3 regions of the Phyllobacterium sp. K27 genome follow, and region 3 is predicted to be linked to each of the others. Evidence: predicted binding sites of a transcription regulator. Region 3 holds the regulator's gene; each other region holds the start of a gene.

Region 1 (5,881 bases), 1.5 Mb from region 3:
AGCCCAGCCGAACTTTCCGGATTTTTGTCCATTGTGACAGGCTCAGTTGGGCCAGTGCCGGATTTTGACTGATTACTGGAGCTGGAACAATGGCTGTACCTAAACGAAAAACTTCTCCGTCGAAGCGCGGCATGCGCCGTTCCGCTGACGCGTTGAAGGCACCGACTTATGTCGAAGACAAGAATTCAGGCGAACTGCGCCGCCCACACCATGTCGATCTGAAGACCGGCATGTATCGTGGCCGTCAGGTTTTGACGCCTAAAGAAGGCTGATCTTTCCTTCGAAAGCATGCTAAAAGGACCGGCCATGTGCCGGTCTTTTTATTTTTGGCCAGCGGCTTTTGTGGGAGATTGCTTCGTGATTTCAAATATACCGTTGATGATTGTGCCGCTCATTGTCTTCAATCTGGTCATTGCCGGATTGGCTGGAATAGGTGGTGCTGATCCCTGGGCTACGCAACTCTACTCCATGCAGATGCTGTCCGGTGGTACGTGGGTCATGACACTCGGCGACCTGATGATCGTTCTGTCGCTCGCCCTTCTCTTCTTCGAGATCATGAAGTCAACACGCACCAGCAATGCATCAGTTGTCGATCATCTACTCTCTACATTTGTGTTTGTTGCGTTTCTTGTCGAGTTCTTGCTCGTGCCAAGCGCTTCGCACTCACTGTTCTTCATTCTCATGGCGATGGCGTTTTTTGATATTCTTGCCGGCTTCACCGTTTCTCTTCGTTCAGCGGGCCGTGACGTGAATTTTCGCTAAAAGCGCTACTTTAGCTCTATTTCAATGAAAGCGTATTCGCCTTCATTGGCGTTTACGACATCGTGTTCCACGCCCTCGGACCGAAAATAAGGAACGCCTTTCTTCATCTCGGCTATTGATTCTCCGTCTTTGGTGAGGAGCCTCACTTTTCCGTCCATCAATGGCACCACCACGTAATCATGGCCATGGCGATGCCAGCCGGTATTATCTCCAACGCCAAACCGATATTCGGTCACAATCACTTTGTCATTGTCGATGAAAACGGTTGCTTTAGCTGATCCGACCATTCTTCCCCCCGAACGTTCCCTGCAACTATTTGTCGAGAGAATCCAGTTTGCGCTGCATTGCTGCAATCTGTTCTTTTAACTCGTTCAACCCGGATGTATCAGCCGGCTTCTCAGTTGCAGAACCCTCGTCAGGTTCAGCATCGCTCGTCGTCTTGTTGAGTGGGAACGGAGTAAACATCTTCATCGCATGCTGAAGCATCTCTGTGTTCCGGCGAACCTGTTCTTCGACCAGCTTGATCGGCGTGCTGACATTCATCATGTCGATTGGCGACTTGCCAAAGGCGGTTGTTAACTGTTCCCGCATGCGTTCCTGTTCTTTGGCAAAAGCAGACATGGACTGTTCAAGGAATGTTGGGAGTACGACCTGCATCTGGTCGCCGTAATATGCGATCAGTTGGCGAAGAAAAGGTATGGGAAGCATGTTCTGCCCATCCTTGTTCTCCAGCTCGAAAATGATCTGCGTCAGAACTGAATGCGTTATGTCTTCGCCGGTCTTGGCGTCTTGTACCGTGAAATCTTCATTACGCTTAACCATGCCAGCCAGGTCTTCCAGAGTCACATAGGTGCTTGTGCCGGTGTTGTAGAGTCGTCGATTAGCGTATTTCTTGATGATGATTTCGCCGGTCTTCGCTGCCATTACTTAACTCCCCAAGCATATCTCATTGCCGAACTCACGCGCCAGCTTGACGGTAGGAATAAAGGATAGGGGCAAAGCGCCTCATTTCAAAGTGATTTGTGCACTGCATACAACCGGGTACCCGTAAAGTTATGCTGCACTGCGGGAAGGATAAATCGAACTCAAGCTGGATTGGGGCCTTGTCAAATGTCCGAAGGGAGGGAATTCTGTCTATCAGCAGTATTTTTGAATTGAGCATTACAAAATGAGGAAACGTTTATGACCCAATCAATCGTTATCGCCAGCGCAGCGCGTACCCCTGTGGGCTCTTTCAATGGAGCGTTTGCCAATGTGCCTGCTCATGAGCTGGGCGCTGCGGTTATCAAGGAGGTGCTCAGCCGCGCTGGTATTGAGGGCGCAGATGTTGATGAAGTGATCATGGGTCAGGTTCTTGGTGCGGGCGAGGGGCAAAACCCGGCTCGTCAGGCGGCGATGGAAGCTGGCATCCCGCAGGAAGCCACAGCTTGGGGATTAAACCAGCTTTGTGGTTCCGGCTTGCGCGCAGTCGCTTTGGGTATGCAGCAAATTGCCACCGGCGATGCCAATATTATTGTCGCTGGCGGACAGGAATCCATGTCGATGGCACCTCATTGCGCTCATTTGCGCGGTGGTGTCAAAATGGGCGACTTCAAAATGATCGACACTATGATCAAAGACGGGCTGACGGACGCTTTTCATGGCTATCACATGGGTATTACAGCTGAAAACATCGCCAGGAAATGGCAGTTGACACGCGAAGAGCAGGACAATTTTGCTTTGGCCTCCCAAAACAAGGCAGAGGCAGCGCAAAAGGCTGGCCGGTTCAAGGACGAGATCGTGCCGTTCACCATCAAGACTCGTAAGGGCGATGTCGTCGTTGCTGATGACGAGTATATTCGTCACGGTGCAACACTGGACTCGCTCGCGAAGTTGCGGCCTGCCTTTGATAAGGAGGGAACGGTCACCGCAGGTAACGCCTCGGGGCTGAATGATGGTGCAGCAGCCGTCGTGCTTATGAGCGAGGAAGAGGCAAAACGTCGTGGCATCAAGCCACTGGCGCGCATTGTTTCCTGGGCGACAGCGGGTGTTGATCCGGCCATTATGGGAACCGGCCCCATTCCAGCCTCTCGCAAAGCGCTGGAAAAGGCTGGCTGGAAGGCAGAGGATCTTGATCTGGTAGAAGCAAATGAAGCTTTTGCGGCGCAGGCCTGTGCGGTCAATAAAGATCTCGGCTTCGATCCTGACATCGTTAATGTCAATGGTGGAGCGATCGCGATCGGTCATCCGATCGGTGCCTCGGGTGCCCGCGTTCTGAACACATTGCTTTTCGAATTGAAGCGTCGCAACGGGACGAAAGGTCTGGCCACTTTGTGTATCGGTGGCGGTATGGGCGTAGCGCTCTGCGTGGAGCGCATCAAGGATTAAGCTAAATCTTACCGGCTTTGCGTTTGGCAGAGCCGGTTTTTTGCAGGTGCGACGCGCACTTTGCACGTGTGATTTATTGACTGTGTTTATGAGAGATTATTTCAGGGAGGGGAAACATGACAAAAACAGCAATCGTGACTGGTGGCACGCGCGGAATTGGTGCTGCAATCAGTATTGCTCTGAAAACTGCGGGATACAAAGTTGCCGCAAGTTATGCAGGCAATGACGAAGCGGCAAAGAAGTTCAGTGATGAAACCGGAATAGCAACCTATAAATGGGATGTGTCGAGTTACGAGGAATGCACCGCCGGTATCGCCAGGGTAGAGGCCGATCTCGGGCCGATTTCCGTCCTCGTCAACAATGCAGGGATCACGCGCGACGCTATGTTTCACAAGCTCACGCCGGGGCAGTGGACAGAAGTAATCAATACCAATCTCAATGGTCTGTTTAATATGACCCATCCGCTCTGGACGGGGATGAGAGATCGCAAATTTGGACGCATCATCAACATATCGTCGATCAACGGACAAAAGGGGCAGGCAGGGCAGGTCAACTACTCGGCTGCCAAAGCGGGCGATATCGGGTTCACAAAGGCACTGGCACAGGAAGGCGCCCGTGCAGGCATAACAGTCAATGCAATCTGCCCCGGCTACATTGGAACGGAGATGGTGCGGGCAATTGACGAAAAGGTTTTGAACGAGCGGATCATTCCGCAAATTCCGGTTGGCCGTCTTGGTGAGCCAGAAGAGGTAGCCCGTTGCGTCGTTTTCCTTGCCTCTGACGAATCCGGCTTCATAACCGGTTCGACTCTGTCAGCCAATGGCGGGCAATATTTGAGTTAGAATCGGTTTTTACAACAAGCGTCATCCCCATTTGGGAAGCCATTATGAGTTTGGCGCTTGACTTTCGACAAAAATGGATGACTCCCCATCAACGCGCAAAAGTTAATTTTGCACAGAATATGGACTTTTAACGAGACAAGCGATTCAGCATGTGGTGGTGTTATTGCGAAAAAGTCTACATATCGCCGTGAACAAATCAGGAATATGATGCCATAGCTGATTCGTAGCTGATTCGTTCTGCTCGCGTTCTATTTCTTAACGGTACATTCCGTGAATCGATTAATGATTGTTTATCTGGATCGAGCCACATACCTTCTGTAGATGCTGAGAATGCTGTTTGGATGAATGCCAAACTTTGGTTTGCTCATTTGGGCGGTACTGGATTTTAGTTGATGAACCTTATGCCCAAGACCGAACTGCCTCTCACACTGACTGGCCGCGATGTTACGGCAGTTTTGGGGCCTACAAACACTGGCAAGACTCATCTTGCTATTGAGCGCCTGCTCGCGCACCGATCCGGCATGATTGGCCTGCCGTTGCGGCTTTTGGCGCGGGAGGTCTATAATCGTGTCGTAGAGCGAGCAGGCATTGCCAATGTAGCGCTTATTACTGGCGAAGAAAAAATCAATCCGGTTGGTGCGCGCTATTCAGTTTGCACAGTGGAAGCCATGCCGCGCCAGACGGATGTGGATTTCGTTGCAATTGATGAAGTGCAGCTCGCCAACGATCTGGAACGTGGCCACATTTTCACGGATCGTATCCTCCACCTTCGCGGACGTCAGGAAACGATCCTTCTGGGAGCTGCAACAATGCGCGGTATCCTTGAGAAGCTTTTGCCGGGCATATCTGTTGTTACGCGGCCAAGATTGTCAAACCTCGCCTATGCCGGTTCAAAGAAGATTACTCGTCTTCCGCCGCGCACAGCCATCGTGGCTTTTGCGGCAGAAGAAGTTTATTCGATCGCGGAATTGATCCGACGGCAAAATGGCGGCGCGGCCGTGGTCATGGGGACGCTAAGCCCGCGAACCCGAAACAAGCAAGTCGAACTCTATCAGTCGGGTGATGTGGATTATCTGGTCGCCACCGATGCGATTGGCATGGGCCTTAATCTCGATGTTGACCATGTTGCTTTTGCCCAGGATCGCAAATTCGACGGGTATCAATTTCGTGACCTTTCACCTGCGGAAATTGGCCAGATTGCCGGTCGGGCGGGTCGGCATTTACGCGACGGCACATTTGGCACCACCGGCCATGTATCGGGTTTTTCGGAAGCGCTTATTCAGCGCGTTGAATCCCACGCTTTTGATGCAGTGAAAATTTTGCAGTGGCGAAGTGCCCGCTTTGACTATTCCAGTCTTGATGCCCTGAAGCGTTCTATAGACACTCCAGCCCCAATTGATGGGCTGACAAGAGCGTTGCCAGCGGTTGACCAACAAGCTTTGGAGTTTTTGTCACGTGATCCAGATATTGCCCCGCTCGCTAATTCACCGGAACGTGTCGCGCTTTTATGGGACGCCTGTGCCCTGCCGGACTATCGCAAGATTGCTCCAGCGCAGCATGCGGATATCATCGCGTCCGTTTATAGCGATCTGGTTGAAAAAGGTCATGTGAACGAAAATTACATGGCAGAAGAGGTTCGGCGCGCTGATTCCACTGATGGTGATATAGACGCGCTTTCGCGGCGTATTGCGCAGATCAGAACGTGGACATTTGTGTCACATCGGCCCGGTTGGCTGGCAGATCAGGCACATTGGCAAGAAAAGACGCGTGAAATTGAAGACAGATTATCCGATGCGCTACATGAACGGTTGACGAAACGCTTCGTAGACCGCAGGACAAGCGTGCTTATGAGGCGCCTGAGAGAGAATACAATGCTAGAAGCCGAAATTAGCCCTGCCGGGGACGTTGTT
Region 2 (5,881 bases), 99 kb from region 3:
TCTGCCCCTAACGCCCCACTCTGGCTACAATCTGCCAGCTTGCCCGGCAACCGCAGTTTTTTCACTGCTGATTTTCGGTTGACCTCTTTTTCCTGACGGCGCTTCACCCGCTCTTCCGCGCGATCCACCACCCAATCGAGCAATTTGGATGCTTCCTGCGGCGATGCGGCAAGCCAATGGTCAAATGGGTCGCGGATAGCGTTTTCGACAAGGCGTTGCGCTTCGACCGTGGCAAGCTTGTCTTTGGTCTGGCCGACGAATTCAGGTTCGCGAATAAAGACTGAAAGCATGGCGGCAGATGAAATCATCACATCATCGGTGGTGATAATCGATGCACGCTTGTTGTTTGTCAGTTCCGCATAGGCTTTCAAACCACGGGTGAGGGCGATGCGCAGTCCTGCCTCATGTGTTCCGCCTTCGCCGGTCGGAATGGTGTTGCAATAAGAATTGACGAAGCCATCGCCGCCATACCAGGCGACGGCCCATTCCATCGAGCCATGCCCACCTGACTTTTCAGTCTTTCCGGCAAACACCTCACGGGTGACCTGAAAATCCTTGCCGAGCGAGGCGGCCAGATATTCTTTCAGCCCGCCGGGGAAATGGAAAACTGCCTTGTCGGGTGTCGGGTCTTTGGGATCAAGCAGCGAGGGGGCGCAATTCCAACGAATCTCAACGCCGCCGAACAAATAGGCTTTAGACCGCGCCATCTTGTAGAGTCGCGCTGGGTCGAATTTCGCCTCCTGACCAAAAATTTCCGCATCCGGGTGGAACGTTATACGTGTGCCACGCCGGTTCTGCACCTCGCCCACTTCTTCAAGCGGGCCAAGCGCTATGCCGCGCGAAAAACGCTGGCGATAAAGACGGCGGTTACGCGCGACTTCCACTTCAAGATGATCGGAAAGCGCGTTGACCACCGATACGCCAACACCATGCAGGCCGCCGGATGTTTCATACACTTTGGAATCAAACTTACCGCCTGCGTGCAACGTCGTCATGATAACTTCGAGTGCGGATTTATCCTTGAATTTCGGGTGAGCATCAACCGGGATGCCGCGGCCATTATCCGTTACTGACAGATAGCCATTTTCGTCGAGATCGATGTCAATGAAATTGGCATGTCCGGCAACGGCCTCGTCCATCGAATTATCAATGACTTCAGCAAAAAGGTGGTGCAGCGCGCGCTCATCCGTACCGCCAATATACATGCCGGGGCGGCGGCGAACTGGTTCCAGACCTTCGAGCACCTCAATGTCAGACGCATTATAGTTACCGCTCGTTTCCGGAACAGCGCGCGCAGGTGCTCGAGCCGCAGCTGACTGGACAGGCGCAACGGCGGGAGCCACCGCAACCTGTGAAGGTATTTCGGGTTTCTTGGCCGGTGCTGCTGCTTCTTGCCGCTCGCGAGCAGTTTTCACGATTGCTGAAAATAGGTCGTTAGTATCATCCATGGCAGGCCAGTATTTTATGGTTTCGAATCACTTGTGATCTTTGCATGGTTCGGATTCAAACGCGATGCTCGTTCGCCATATGTTCCAAGGCTCACCGTCAAAGATAACAGTGAATCCCCATATTTTAAGCGGCTTCAAGCGCTGCGATGCGATCTTCCAGCTGGGTAATTCGACTGCCGAGCTTTTCATGATAATTCTTGAGTATGCGGATTTCGGTATTGATGGTGGCTGCATCTTCGGCGGTGTCCATAGGTGCCTGACCAATTCCATGCATCAACCATGTCGGCGTCACACCAAGAAAACCGGCCAGCATGACCAATCTGTTGGCGCGCGGCTCTGACCGGTCTGATTCCCATGCCAGGATTGTCTGGGTCTTTACACCAATACGCTCGGCAACTTGCGAAACGCTCATGGATTTGGCATCGCGAGCGCGCAGCAGTCGTCCGCCCATAGTGTCCATGTCGGGTGTTTCAGTCATGATGTTTGAGCGAAAATTCATGGAGATTCTCCGGTTTTTCTTGTTTTTTCGATCCTGGGAGGGCTTGTTGCACCATCTACAGCTCCAAAAGTCAAATTTCGCAGCTATTTCGCACGATTGTTTGCACGGCGAGATTGCTTTTTCTGGCGGAGCAGATATGCCAAAATTCCTACCAGCAGGCTTTCATCAGAAAGGTTACGGCGATGGAAAATACGACCTCACAACAGGTGCGGGGCGTTTCTGCAATGGCTGTTGCCATGTTCCTCCTGCCTATGATGGACGCTATCGCCAAGTGGCTTTCGGTCTTTGATAGCTTGCCCCCGGCAACGGCCACACTTTTCAGGTTTGTCGTCCAAACCATTTTGACGATTATTATTATCATCCCCATGACGGGATTCAAATCGCTGAAGCCAGTCAAGCTATGGGGAAACCTGTTTCGAGGCTTCCTCATGGGCGTCGGCAGCCTGTGCTTTTATGCGGCTGTGAAATACATGTCGCTTGCCGATGCCATGGCTGTGTTTTTCGTAGAACCGCTGATGTTGACCGTTCTGTCGGCGCTCATTTTGAAAGAGCAGGTTGGTTGGCGACGCCGGATCGCCGTGGCCATCGGCTTCATCGGTACATTGATTGTGATACAGCCAAGCTGGGCGTTATTCGGCTGGGTATCGCTGCTGCCGCTTGGTACGGCCGCTGTCTTCGCGATCTATCTCATTCTGAACCGGCGCTACGGTACCGTGGACACGCCACTTGTGATGCAGCTTTATGCTGGGGTGGGTGGAACGATTACCGTTATGCTTGCCCTCATTCCAGCCGCACTTTTCGGCGTTCAGGACATGACATTCGCCATGCCCGGCAATGCCATGTCGTGGTTTCTGCTGTTCATGATGGGGTTGATAGCGACAATCGGGCACCTGTTGATCACGCAAGCCTCGCGGCTTGCACCGGCCTCACTGCTGGCGCCGTTTCAATATCTTGAAATTGTCATGGCTGTTCTCATCGGACTTTTGGTTTTCAATGATTTTCCAACGCCATCAAAATGGGTCGGGATCATCATAATCATTGCGTCGGGTGCTTATCTGATCTGGCGCGAGGGGAAAATACGCACAGTCCGGAAACCCGCATACAATTGATAGGCAGCGGTTGAGCAAAGTTGTTTTTCACAATAGAAACAAAGATCTGTTGGGAGGTCTAAGTGTTTAAAAAAATTCTGATTGCCAATCGTGGTGAGATTGCGTGCCGCGTTATCAAATCGGCACGCAAGATGGGCATTGCAACAGTAGCGGTCTATTCCGATGCTGACCGCGATGCCGTGCATGTCGAGATGGCTGATGAGGCCGTGCATATCGGGCCGGCTGCTGCCTCCGAAAGCTATTTGGTTGCCGAAAAGATCATCGCAGCCTGCAAGGAGACGGGTGCTGAAGCTGTCCATCCCGGTTACGGGTTTTTATCTGAACGTGCTTCCTTTTGCGAAGAACTGGAAAAGCAGGGCATCATATTCATTGGCCCGAAACCACGCGCGATCATCGCAATGGGCGACAAGATCGAATCGAAGAAGTTTGCCAATGAAGCAAAGGTCAGCACAGTACCCGGTTCGCCCGATGTAATTGTCGACGTCGCACATGCGGAACGGATTGCCGGCGAAATCGGCTATCCTGTCATGATCAAGGCATCCGCTGGCGGCGGTGGCAAGGGTATGCGCATAGCTTGGAATGAAGCTGAAGTGCGCGACGGCTTTGAGCGCGCCACTTCAGAAGCGCGCAATTCCTTCGGCGACGATCGCATTTTCATCGAAAAGTTCATTGTTGATCCTCGGCACATTGAAATTCAGGTTCTGGCCGACAGCTTTGGCAATTGCATCTATCTTGGCGAACGTGAATGTTCCGTTCAGCGCCGCAACCAGAAGGTTGTTGAGGAAGCCCCATCACCATTTCTGGATGAGGCAACCCGCAAAGCTATGGGCGAACAGGCTGTCGCCCTGTCCAAGGCAGTTGATTATCAGAGCGCCGGGACTGTTGAGTTTATCGTCGATAAGGATCGCAATTTCTACTTTCTTGAGATGAACACGCGCTTGCAGGTGGAGCATCCCGTAACCGAACTCATTACCGGCATTGATCTGGTTGAACAGATGATCCGCATTGCTGCGGGAGAGAAACTTGCGATCAAGCAGAGCGACGTGAAGCTCAATGGCTGGGCTGTCGAGAGCCGTCTTTATGCAGAAGATCCCTATCGTAATTTCCTGCCGTCAATCGGACGTTTGACACGGTATCGCCCTCCGCTCGAAGGTCCTGTAGGCAAAGCAATCATCCGCAATGATACCGGCGTGACGGAAGGTTCAGAAATTTCGATGTTCTACGATCCCATGGTGGCAAAGCTTTGCACCTGGGCGCCGACACGGCTGGAAGCCGTGGATGCGATGGCAGATGCGCTCGACAACTTTGTTGTTGACGGCATTGAACATAATATTCCGTTTCTTGCAGCCCTGATGCAACACCCCCGCTGGCGGGAAGGCAGACTTTCTACTGCTTTCATCGCCGAAGAATTCCCCGATGGGTTCCAACCGATATCGCCGACGTCAGACGACCTCAATATTCTCGCTTCGATTGCACTTTCTGCTGAATTGGTAAGGAAAGAGCGGCTTGACCGTCTTGGCGATCGTCTTCGCCCGCATTCGGGACAGATTCATGCCGAATGGGAAGTGCGGATCGGCGATGATTACGTGCCAGTCATTATTCGCAGCAGCGCAGTAAAACCTCCCGTCAAGTTCGAATTCTCCTTGCGAAATGGCGACTTTATTCCTGTTCGCAGTGATTGGCGTCCGGGGGAGGCTGTCTGGGACGGTTATGTGGACGAGCGCCCGGTGAAGGCGCAGTTGCGTCCGGTTGCCAACGGTATGCGGATTGACTGGAAAGGTTTGTCAGTGGTTGCGCATCCCATGCAAAAGCACGTCGCAGCGCTGGAAAAACTGATGCCAGTCAAGATACCGCCGGATACGTCCAAACTTCTGCTTTGCCCGATGCCAGGCTTGCTCGTCTCGGTAAATGTGAGCGAAGGGCAGGAGGTTAAGGCGGGTGAAACACTTGCTATTGTTGAAGCCATGAAGATGGAGAATGTGCTTCGCGCCGAGCGCGATCTGACAGTTTCCGCCATCAACGCGAAGCAGGGCGACAGCCTTGCGGTGGACGCTGTTATTATGGAGTTTGATTAGGGTCCGGACCCTAGAGCGGAGAACATCCAAATGGAATCGTTCTACTGGAGGGAATTCGTGAACAAGGTCGAGGGATTTGGCGAGGCCGATGCCTTTCCATCGGACGAGACTGAAGCCCGATGGATTTGGTCCGAATTCACCCGGCCCTTCGGGTTTCCGGCTGGCGGCCAACCACGTTGTCAGGCGGCTTCGGACGATGGAAAGACATCGACCTCGCCACCTTCCTCATGGATTGTCTCGCCATCCGAGAAACAGAACTGGTTCCATTTGAATGTTCTCCTAAGCCCGCTTTATAGGGCCGAAGACGCCTTCAAAAGATTCAAGCAATGCGCGGTCGAGATCATGCATTTCGACCGGCAGACCGAGATCGACAAGGCTGGTGACGCCATGGCCGCGTACGCCACAAGGAACGATGCCATCGAAATGTGACAACTCCGGCTCCACATTGATGGAGATGCCGTGAAAGCTCACCCATTTACGCAGCCGAATGCCAATAGCGGCGATTTTGTCTTCTGCAGGCGAACCATCGGTCAGTGCAGGGCGATCCGGTCTGGTAACCCAGACGCCGACACGGTCTTCGCGCCGCTCGCCCTTCACATTGAAAGAAGCGAGAGTGGAAATGATCCATTGCTCGAGTGCGGTAACGAAGGCGCGGATATCTTCGCGCCGACGTTTCAAGTCGAGCATCACATAGGCCACGCGCTGACCGGGGCCATGATAGGTATATTCGCCCCCCCGACCGGTTGCGTA
Region 3 (5,881 bases):
GAAAGATTGGCTGCATAGGCACTGGAAGATAACAGCGCGGTAAGCAATACGCCTGCAAAAACGGAACTCTTCTTCATAAAATCCTCCCAAAAATCTTTGATGGATCACCCTATGCCGGACGGCACACAATCCCAATTGCAAGTCCTCCTCAAACGCGTCAGATGGTCAAATCAACTTATCCAAAGCGCTTTGGATAAAAAGTGTCAAAACGCAAATCGATTGTCAATAAATAGTTTATGAACGCTGGTAATCAGCCAAATAAAATTGTGTAGATCATTTAAAGCGCTTTGAACTATGGTTATACTACGCTGAAACAGACATTTGATTACACGGATCGGAACCTGGTTTGGATCACCCAGCATGAAGCTGAAAGAACTCGCTGAAAAGCTCAACCTTTCCCAGACGACCGTCAGCCGCGCGCTGAATGGTTATCCGGAAGTGAATGAAGCGACGCGCGAGCGCGTCAACAAGGCGGCATTGAAATTTGGCTACAGCGCGAATGCGAATGCGCGGCGTCTTGCCATGGGCCGTGTGGGTGCAATTGGCCTCGTCATCCCTGCAGACTCCAGTCAACGATTCGGTCCACATACGGCAGAATTTCTTGCCGGTCTGGCGGAGCGCCTCTCCCGGGACGAGATTGATTTTTTACTGAGCCCGATTATCGATAATGACGAAATTTCAGTCTATAAGCGCCTCATCTCCAGCAAACGTGTCGATGCGATTATTGTCTCCGGCCCCGTTTTGGTCGACGAGCGTGTATCCATGCTGCTTGATGCAAACTTCCCTTTTGTCCTACATGGACGCACAAATATTGACAGACCTCATGCTTGGCTGGACATTGACAATCAGGGCGCGTTCTATCAGGCAGCAAGCCACCTTCTCGATTTGGGACATCGGCACATCGCCATGATTGATGGCTTGAAGGGCTTCACATTTTCCGAGCATCGAGAACTGGGGTATCGGCAAGCTTTAAATGAACGCGGTGTCGAAGTGGACCCACGCTTTATCGTTCACGACTATTTCTCTGATGAAATTGGCTTTCGTGAAACGCAGCGCTTGCTTTCATGTACACCGCAACCAACAGCTATTATTGCAGGATCGATGATGACGGCTTTGGGCGTCTCGCGCGCCGTCCGCAACAAGGGATATCAGTTGGGCAAGCAGGTATCTCTCATCACCCACGATGACGTCTTCCCCTATCTCAATGCGAGCAACATGGTTCCATCCATGACGACCACACGGTCGTCAATGCGTTCCGCCGCAACAAGGATCGCTGAAATGCTGGTGCGCGTGCTCGATGGCGAACCGGTGGACAATATTCATGAGCTATGGCCTGTCGAGCTCACCGTACGCCAATCCAGTGGCCCTCCAATACGCGGCTAAGCATATTGCTCTCCGTTATTTATCTGATTTTCAGTGTGCGGCGCCTTAAGTAACTGGTTTATACCAGATATTAATCCTTGTGGAACACAACTGGAACATATAGTGTTTGTTCTGGTTTTGTTTTTCCGATTCCACGTTTAAGGATCGCCCTATGCTCACGCGCAAACAACATGAACTTCTGCTCTTCATTCATGAACGGTTGAAGGAAACGGGCATTCCCCCTTCATTTGATGAGATGAAGGATGCATTGGACCTCGCATCCAAATCGGGCATTCACCGTCTGATTACCGCGCTGGAGGAGCGAGGATTTATTCGCCGGCTAGCAAATAGGGCACGAGCGCTGGAAGTCCTTCGCCTGCCGGATTCAATTGCGCCGGGCTTGAACGCACAACGCAAATTTTCGCCAAGCGTTATCGAAGGCAGTTTGGGACGCAATATCGCCCCGCCTCGCCCGCAAGCAAGCACTGCGGACATTGTGGCTGCCAATATGATCAGCATCCCGGTGATGGGACGCATTGCAGCAGGTGTGCCCATCGCCGCAATCCAGAACCAGACCCATATGCTCAACCTTCCGCCAGATATGATCGGTAGTGGCGAGCATTATGCGCTTGAGGTCAAAGGCGACTCCATGATCGAAGCGGGTATTTTCGATGGTGATACTGTTGTCATCAAGCGCGGCGATACGGCAAGCCCCGGTGAAATCGTCGTGGCCCTTGTGGATGATGAAGAGGCCACGTTGAAGCGTTTTCGCCGCAAAGGTGCATCCATCGCTCTTGAAGCAGCAAACCCTGCCTATGAGACCCGAATCTTTGGGCCGGATCGGGTTCAGGTCCAAGGCAAGCTGGTTGGCCTGATACGCCGGTACTAGAAAACGCCAAAAGAACTAAAAAGCCGAGATGATAAGAGGCGCCTGATTACTTTTGTTCACCTGAACGTGGCTCTCTTTTGCTCGCTCGCCGCTCTTCCAGATTTCGTGCGGCACGAGAGTAGATGCGGTGACTATTCCATGGCCGGTTCGGTGTGCCGACTGCATGTTTAATCTCGGATGAAGCCAGGCGTTGCAAAAGTTCTTGTTTTGCCAGGGCCGCTCCAGTCAGTGCAGGATCGGCTTCAAATGAGCCAGGTTGCGAATCTTTGAATCTGATTTCCGTAGCACCCTTGAGCGCCAACATCTGCGCTGTAAGCACCAATGTTTCGGCGTTTGGACAAGTCGCAACCTTCGTGGCAAACGCCAAAATGACGACATGCCCTTCACGGCATGCATCCGCTGCTCTTGTTGCATCATCTGTATAAGCGATAACCAACCCTTTCGGCTCGCGGGCAGTGCAAAGTTTGTCGTTGCACTCAAATTGAGGCCCGCTTGCAAGATCACCCTTCATTGCAGGCTTGATAATTTGCGGCGTTTTATATCCCTGCTGCCAATTATTCAGACTGAACGTACCACCGGCGTGCCTGTTGATTGCTAACTGATCGTCTTCTGTTCTTATAGCGACCAGTTTCCCGTCCTCTGAAATCATGATTGCGGGCTCCGATACCCGACTTGTCAAAACAACGGCCATGACCACAAACGGCAAAGCGAACAGACGCAACCATGTCGAAAGGAATAGAAGAATCAGGAGCGCTATTGCCATGAGAACAAGCGAAATTTCGGGTATCAGTCCGAGATTTCCGCTTGGTGAATGCAAAGCCACAGCTTTTGCTATCGTGATGACGATCTCAATGCCCCATCCCATAACCGTGAACGGAAGCCAGTCCAGGTCAAAAGGCATGGCAAGCATGCCGAGCACTGCGAAGGGCATAACGAGAATCGAAACAACCGGCAGCGCCAAGGCATTCCCGATAAGGCCAAATGGAGCTGTGTTATTGAAATGATATGCGGCAAAGATTGAGCTTGCTGTGCCTGCAACCAGTGAGGTCATGGCGATGCCACCCATATAGGCTGTTATTTTTGACGGAAACAGCCAATTTCCAGCCCTGGCCTTTGTCCGTTGACGTAGGCCGCGTTTGAGTTGGTAACGTGACCACCAGCTATAGAAGGCTATAAGGGCGGCTGTTGCCGAATAGGACATCTGAAAACTTGGTCCAAGAATTTCGTGTGGTGAAACGGCAATCGTAATGCAGGCGGCAATTGCGAGATTGCGCATGGACACCGCTGCGTGGTCAACAGTCAGTGCAAGCAGCATGACCGCAAGCATCACAAAGCTGCGCTGTGCGGCAATATCCGCGCCTGAAAGCAAGAGATAGAATGCCGAGCCGAACAAGGCGATAACCGCCGCAAGTTTTTTGACAGGATAGCGCGCCGATGCACTAGGGAACAAGGCAAACACAGCACGAAGAGAACCTATGATAATCGCCGCCACGAGTGCCATGTGGAAACCGGATATCGACAGAATATGCGCCAGGCCGCTGAGGCGCAGAGCGCTGTTGGTTTCCTCACTGATGCCGTCGCGTTGCCCTGTAATCAGCGATGTTGCGATGTCACCCGGCTCCCCTTTGATGCGGTGCAATATGCGATGCGTCAGCTGCTGGCGAATATTGCTGATCATCAAAAAAGCCGTTGCCCATATTCCGGACTTTGGCGCAATATCGACCTTTTTAGGCAAGCCCAGCAAAAACCCGTTGGCCCCAACGCCGCGATAGTAGTTATAAAAGGCAAAATCATAATTGCCCGGCCGAACCGGTCCAGATTGTGGACGCAGACGGACCAATGCTTTCAGTCCATCGCCGATGCGCAAATCCCGCGGCAGGCGGCGTGCTGAAACTGCAATACGATCCGGCCCAAAACGCAACGAAGGACGTTCCGTTTCTATGACATCAAGGGTCAGTCGCCATCCCCCTTTTGCATCCTTTGCCAAAGCCGAGATGCGGCCGGTCACGCGCGTGGTCACTTCGGAGCCCAGCATGGGTGTCGCCACCCTTATCGTTTCCAGCTTGGCGCAAAGCATGCCAGCGGTGACCGCCATTGCAGCGAGCAATATCAGCCTTATTGTTGGTCTGTTCTGTGCAAGCAGATAGCATCCGACAAGTAACGTGATCCCAAAGACCATCGGACTGAGTCTCGGCTCGCCACTTGCACTGAAATAAATGACAGCTCCAATTCCAGCGAACACTGGCAAAAACAAAAATTTCGTGCCTCGCGCAGCCTCATCACTGATTGCCGCCGGTATCGCATGGGCAAAAGCCTGAAGCTTCCGATCGAAGGACTGTTTGAAAACAGTGATGCCCCTCGTATCAACGCCACGGCCACCCACTGCTTTTGCAGCGGGCGATTTGACAAGTGCCTGCCCTACGCTTTCCGATTGAAACCAGAAGCGCCTTTCGCTCGTTTTCTCGTCGGTTGACGGTTCGGCCATTGATCCCCATTTCTGCCAATGCCCTTGCACGACAGCACCGCTATGGTACATCAACGCCAAATCAATTCGATTGGACGTTCGACTAACAGACCGAACTGCCCTGGAGACCATATGTCATCTTCTGTCATTACCCGTTTCGCTCCCTCTCCCACCGGCTATCTGCATATTGGCGGTGCACGCACGGCTCTGTTCAATTGGCTTTACGCCAAGCATACGGGCGGGAAAATGTTGTTGCGCATCGAGGACACTGATCGCGAACGTTCGTCCGAAGCGGCGGTGGCCGCCATACTTGATGGATTGAAATGGCTTGGACTTGATTGGGATGGCGATGCTGTCTCTCAATTTGATCGTGTTCCCCGTCACCGCGAAGTGGCCGAAGAGCTGGTTGCCAAAGGCAAGGCCTATTATTGCTATGCATCACAGGCCGAACTGGAGGAAATGCGTGAAAAGGCCCGTGCCGAAGGCCGCCCGCCCCGTTATGACGGCCGCTGGCGCGACCGCGACCCGAAAGACGCGCCAGCTGGCGTAAAGCCGGTTATTCGCATCAAAGCACCGCAAGAGGGTGAGACTTTGGTACGCGATCAGGTGCAGGGTGATGTGCGCTTCCCAAACAAGGACCTTGATGATTTCATTATCCTTCGCTCGGACGGCAATCCTACCTACATGCACGCGGTCGTGGTCGACGATCACGATATGGGCGTAACGCATATTATCCGCGGCGATGATCATTTGACAAATGCGGCACGCCAGACCGTTATCTATAATGCTATGGGCTGGGATGTTCCCATTATGGGCCATATTCCGCTTATCCATGGGGCTGACGGCGCAAAACTGTCCAAGCGCCACGGTGCGCTTGGTGTCGAAGCCTATCGTGCCATGGGATATCTGCCTGCTGCCCTGCGCAATTATCTTGTGCGCTTGGGCTGGAGCCATGGCGATGACGAGATCATGTCCGATGAGCAGATGATTCAGTGGTTCGAAATATCCGACATTAATCGCGGCGCATCCCGTTTTGACTTCCAGAAGCTCGAGGCGATTAACGGCCACTATATGCGGATTTCCAGCGATGCCGATCTGGTCAAGGCCATGATCGATATTCTGCCGGAGATCGAAGGTGGCGCTGAGATAATTTCCCGTCTGAATGA

Evidence for each region. The regulator LexA, encoded in region 3, represses DNA repair genes until DNA is damaged. The targets are predictions, from matches to a motif close to TGTTCNNNNTGTGTTCNG.
Region 1: the regulator LexA is predicted to act here: its motif matches at 4,159-4,176, upstream of ACYJL1_RS03625 (helicase-related protein).
Region 2: the regulator LexA is predicted to act here: its motif matches at 1,518-1,535, upstream of parE (DNA topoisomerase IV subunit B).

What each region holds. Positions count from the first base shown of each region.
Region 1 covers NZ_CM139240.1:742,339-748,219, forward strand. The annotation lists gene rpmF (50S ribosomal protein L32) at 90-272, shown strand; gene ACYJL1_RS03600 (hypothetical protein) at 358-762, shown strand; gene ACYJL1_RS03605 (cupin domain-containing protein) at 768-1,049, opposite strand; gene phaR (polyhydroxyalkanoate synthesis repressor PhaR) at 1,075-1,686, opposite strand; gene ACYJL1_RS03615 (acetyl-CoA C-acetyltransferase) at 1,945-3,129, shown strand; gene phbB (acetoacetyl-CoA reductase) at 3,246-3,971, shown strand; gene ACYJL1_RS03625 (helicase-related protein) at 4,364-5,881, shown strand, end outside.
Region 2 covers NZ_CM139240.1:2,114,201-2,120,081, forward strand. The annotation lists gene parE (DNA topoisomerase IV subunit B) at 1-1,448, opposite strand, end outside; gene ACYJL1_RS10340 (helix-turn-helix domain-containing protein) at 1,573-1,947, opposite strand; gene ACYJL1_RS10345 (DMT family transporter) at 2,130-3,056, shown strand; gene ACYJL1_RS10350 (acetyl-CoA carboxylase biotin carboxylase subunit) at 3,119-5,131, shown strand; gene lipB (lipoyl(octanoyl) transferase LipB) at 5,411-5,881, opposite strand, start outside.
Region 3 covers NZ_CM139240.1:2,213,680-2,219,560, reverse strand. The annotation lists gene ACYJL1_RS10810 (ABC transporter substrate-binding protein) at 1-77, opposite strand, end outside; gene ACYJL1_RS10805 (substrate-binding domain-containing protein) at 361-1,383, shown strand; gene lexA (transcriptional repressor LexA) at 1,535-2,251, shown strand; gene ACYJL1_RS10795 (ComEC/Rec2 family competence protein) at 2,298-4,736, opposite strand; gene gltX (glutamate--tRNA ligase) at 4,848-5,881, shown strand, end outside.